Regions from separate parts of the Marinobacter adhaerens HP15 genome, predicted to be linked through region 1. Evidence: predicted binding sites of a transcription regulator. Region 1 holds the regulator's gene; the other holds the start of a gene.

Region 1 (2,204 bases):
CTGATCACCGACCATAACGTGCGCGAGACTCTCGATATCTGCGAGAACGCGTACATTGTTTCCGGCGGGCACATCATCGCCTCCGGCAATGCCGATGCGATCCTGGCCAATCAACAGGTCAAGGAAGTCTACCTCGGGGACGAATTCAGGCTGTGACAGTGAATGGCTCATTGTTTTGATGATCTGTAGCAAGTAAACTCGGCAAAGAACTTGCTAGGGTAAAGAAAACCGCGGCAAGTAACCGGCATATAAAGATTTTTTCAAGACCTATGACACAAAGCGCTGATGAGTGACGGATCCTGAACCATGGTTATGAAAGCCTCCTTACAGTTAAAGCTGGGTCAGAGCCTGACCATGACACCCCAGCTGCAACAGGCGATCCGGCTTCTCCAGCTATCTACCCTCGACCTCCAACAGGAAATCCAGCAGGCACTGGAATCCAACCCCATGCTGGAGACATCCGAGGACGACGATCAGACCGACACGTCCACCGAGAGTGACGAGCGCGAGGCCAATGCGGCCGAGTCTGCTGCCGAGACCACGCCGGAACCGTCCAGCGACTGGGACGAATCCGAGAACGGCCCGGACTGGTCGTCGGAAAACGAGATTCCGGATAACATTCCGGACGATCTGCCGGTCGACACGGCCTGGGATGACATCTACCAGTCCGCCCCTGCCCCGGCAGCCCGCAACGACGATGAAAACGATCACGATTTCGAGACCCGCAACTCGCCCACCGAGACCCTTCAGGATCACCTGGAATGGCAGCTCAACCTGACTCCCCTGAGTGAGCGGGACCAGGCCATTGCCCACGCCCTGATGGACGCCGTGGACGAGCGGGGCTATCTCACCAGCCCCCTGGAAGAAATCCACGCCGGGCTGCTGGACGAGAACGAAGAAGACCCCCTTGAACTGGATGAAGTGGAAGCCGTCCTGCATCGCCTCCAGCACTTCGATCCCCCTGGCGTGTTTGCCCGGGATTTGCAGGAATGCCTGCTGATACAGCTTAACCAGCTGCCGCCGGACACACCCTGGCTCGCCCAGGCACGCCTGGTGATCACCCACTACATCAACCTGCTGGGCAACCGGGACTACGCCCAGCTATTGCGTCGCAGCCGCCTGAAGGAAGATCAACTCAGGGAAGTCCTGGCGTTGATTACCGGCCTCAATCCGCGCCCGGGCGACGTGATTGATCGCGCCGAGCCCGACTACGTGATTCCGGATGTCATCGTTCGCAAGCACAATGGCCGCTGGCGTGTTGAGCTGAATCCGGAAATTGCACCGCGCATCCGGGTAAATGCCAGCTATGCTTCACTTATAAGGCGTGCAGACAGCAGTGCAGACAACACCTACCTCCGCGATCAGTTGCAGGAGGCCAAGTGGTTTATCAAGAGCCTGCAGAGCCGCAATGAGACCCTGCTGAAAGTAGCGACCCGTATTGTCGAGCACCAGCAGGGTTTCCTGGATTACGGCGAGGAAGCAATGAAGCCGTTGATTCTCTCGGACATTGCCCAGGCGGTGGAAATGCATGAATCAACGATTTCACGGGTAACCACTCAGAAATACATGCATACCCCCAGGGGTATTTTCGAACTGAAATATTTCTTCTCCAGCCATGTCAGCACTGATGAGGGCGGAGAATGCTCTTCCACGGCCATACGCGCGATGATCAAGAAGCTGATTGCCGCCGAAACACCCAAAAAGCCGTTGAGCGACAGTAAAATTGCAGCCATGCTAGGGGAACAGGGTATCAAGGTTGCGCGACGCACCGTTGCCAAGTACCGGGAGGCCATGCACATTCCGCCGTCCAACGAACGCAAGCGGCTGGTCTGAATACCCCGGGACGGGACTCAACACTGTATTCGCCGGCGCACAATGCGCCAGCACCCAGACCGGCTCCCGGGAGCCGGCATGATGACAACAGGAGACGCCTATGCAACTCAACATTTCAGGCCATCACGTAGAACTGACTCCCGCACTGAAGGATTACGTTTCAGAGAAGTTCGAGAAGCTCGAGCGTCACTTTGACCACATCAGTAACTGCCAGGTGACTCTGGAAGTGGAAAAGGTGCGCCAGATTGCGGAAGCCACATTGCACGTGGTAGGTGGTGAGATTCACGCAAAGGCAGAAAACGAGGATATGTACGCGGCCATTGATGCCCTTATCGACAAGCTCGACCGTCAGATCCTCAAGCACAAGGAAA
Region 2 (2,204 bases), 2.2 Mb from region 1:
TGCATCTGGAACGGGCCGTCCGGATCAACATTCGGAGCTGGTACGTGATCAACGATCGCCTGGAACACGGCATCCATGTTGTCATCCAGATTCTCGTGATCCATTCCGGCAATGCCGTTCAACGCACTGGCAAACACAATCGGGAAGTCCAGCTGCTCATCGGTGGCACCGAGGTTGTCGAACAGGTCGAACACCTGATCCACCACCCAATCAGGGCGCGCACCCGGGCGGTCAATCTTGTTTACCACCACAATCGGGCGAAGCCCTGCGGCAAATGCTTTCTGGGTAACGAAACGGGTCTGAGGCATGGGGCCGTCGATGGAGTCGACCACCAGCAGCACACAGTCCACCATGCTCATGACACGCTCAACCTCACCACCAAAATCAGCGTGGCCCGGGGTGTCGACAATGTTAATGTCGTAGCCATTCCATTTCAGGGCGGTGTTTTTCGCCAGAATGGTAATGCCCCGTTCCTTTTCCTGATCGTTGGAATCCATGACCCGCTCGCTATCGAGCTCCTTCCGATCCAGGGTGCCGGATTGGCGCAAGAGCTGGTCTACAAGGGTAGTCTTACCATGGTCAACGTGGGCGATGATGGCGATATTACGAAGTTTTTCAATCACAAAAATATTCCTGCGGCATGCACTCAATGACCTGAGAAGGTCGATCGCAGGGGGAATCCCAGCACATGCCGTCTCAAATCCGTAAAATGAACTCATTCACCGGAGCTGGCTGCCCGGCACCCTGCATGGTGCTTTCCGATCCATGATCAGGAAATGACAGGGTAAAAAATGAAGCGGCGCGCAGTATAGCGAAAAGTCGGTGTCGTTAATATGAAGAAAAACGCCTATTCTATATTCGGAACGGATGCACCTGATCAGGGCAAAAACCCGATAAACGCACCAACAAGGTGCACCATTTGAGTGCAGGTTTTCGCCATAGGGCGAGCATTTTCCTCCCAATATGCCCCAAACCCTTGCAGTTGCGCTGTTCTGGAGCATGCCCTAAAAATTGGCAAGCGCCTTGCTTTATCGAAATCAGCCGAAATTTACAGGTAAGACGCAACAGCATTTGCTAAGCTGCGCGAACCTGAGAAACAGATCGGAACCCGTTAGCCCGGGCGATCCGGCGCCACGAACATGAATACAGCCGCCTGTGCGGTATAACTTACGGAGCATGCACAATGTCCAAGACAGTTGATTTGATCAAAGAACACGAAGTCAAATGGGTTGACCTGCGCTTCACTGACAGCCGCGGTAAAGAGCAGCACGTAACACTGCCTGCCACCGAAGTAGATGAAGACTTTTTCGCAGACGGCAAAATGTTTGACGGCTCCTCCATCGCGGGCTGGAAAGGCATCAACGAATCCGACATGATCCTGATGCCGGACGACGAGACCTCTGTACTCGATCCGTTCACCGAAGAAACCACCGTGAACATCACCTGCAACATCGTAGAGCCTTCTACCATGCAGGGTTACGAGCGTGATCCGCGCTCTGTTGCCCGTCGTGCAGAAGAATACCTCAAGTCCACCGGCATCGCCGACGGCGCCCTGTTCGGCCCGGAGCCGGAATTCTTCGTGTTTGACTCCGTAAAGTGGAACGTAGACATGCAGGGCGCGATGTACCACATCCACTCTGAAGAAGCTGCCTGGGTTTCCGGCGAAGATTTCGACCGCAACAACATCGGTCACCGCCCTGGCGTAAAAGGCGGCTACTTCCCGGTTCCCCCGGTTGATAGCCTGCACGACCTGCGTGGCGCCATGTGTGCCGCCATGGAATCCATGGGCCTGGACATCGAAGTACATCACCACGAAGTCGGCACCGCCGGCCAGTGTGAAATCGGTGTTGGCGCCAACACGCTGACCAAGAAGGCCGACGAAGTTCAGATCCTCAAGTACTGCGTGCACAACGTTGCCCATGCCTATGGCAAGACTGCCACCTTCATGCCCAAGCCGGTTGTCGGTGACAACGGTTCCGGCATGCATGTTCACATGTCCCTGAGCAAAGACGGCAAGAACCTGTTCGCCGGTGACAGCTACGCTGGCCTGAGCGAAGCCGCTCTGTACTACATTGGTGGTGTTATCAAGCACGCCAAGGCCATCAACGCCTTCACCAACAGCTCCACCAACTCATACAAGCGTCTGGTTCCGGGCTTCGAAGCGCCGGTTATGCTGGCCTACTCTGCCCGTAACCGCTCAGCGT

What was found. The regulator sigma-54, encoded in region 1, starts transcription at its own class of promoters, with help from an activator protein. The targets are predictions, from matches to a motif close to ANTGGCATNNANNTTGCTNT.
Region 2: the regulator sigma-54 is predicted to act here: its motif matches at 1,011-1,030, upstream of glnA (glutamate--ammonia ligase).

What each region holds. Positions count from the first base shown of each region.
Region 1 is NC_017506.1:2,579,598-2,581,801, forward strand. It holds gene lptB (LPS export ABC transporter ATP-binding protein) at 1-156, shown strand, start outside; gene HP15_RS12190 (RNA polymerase factor sigma-54) at 313-1,833, shown strand; gene hpf (ribosome hibernation promoting factor) at 1,934-2,204, shown strand, end outside.
Region 2 is NC_017506.1:426,588-428,791, reverse strand. It holds gene typA (translational GTPase TypA) at 1-623, opposite strand, end outside; gene glnA (glutamate--ammonia ligase) at 1,184-2,204, shown strand, end outside.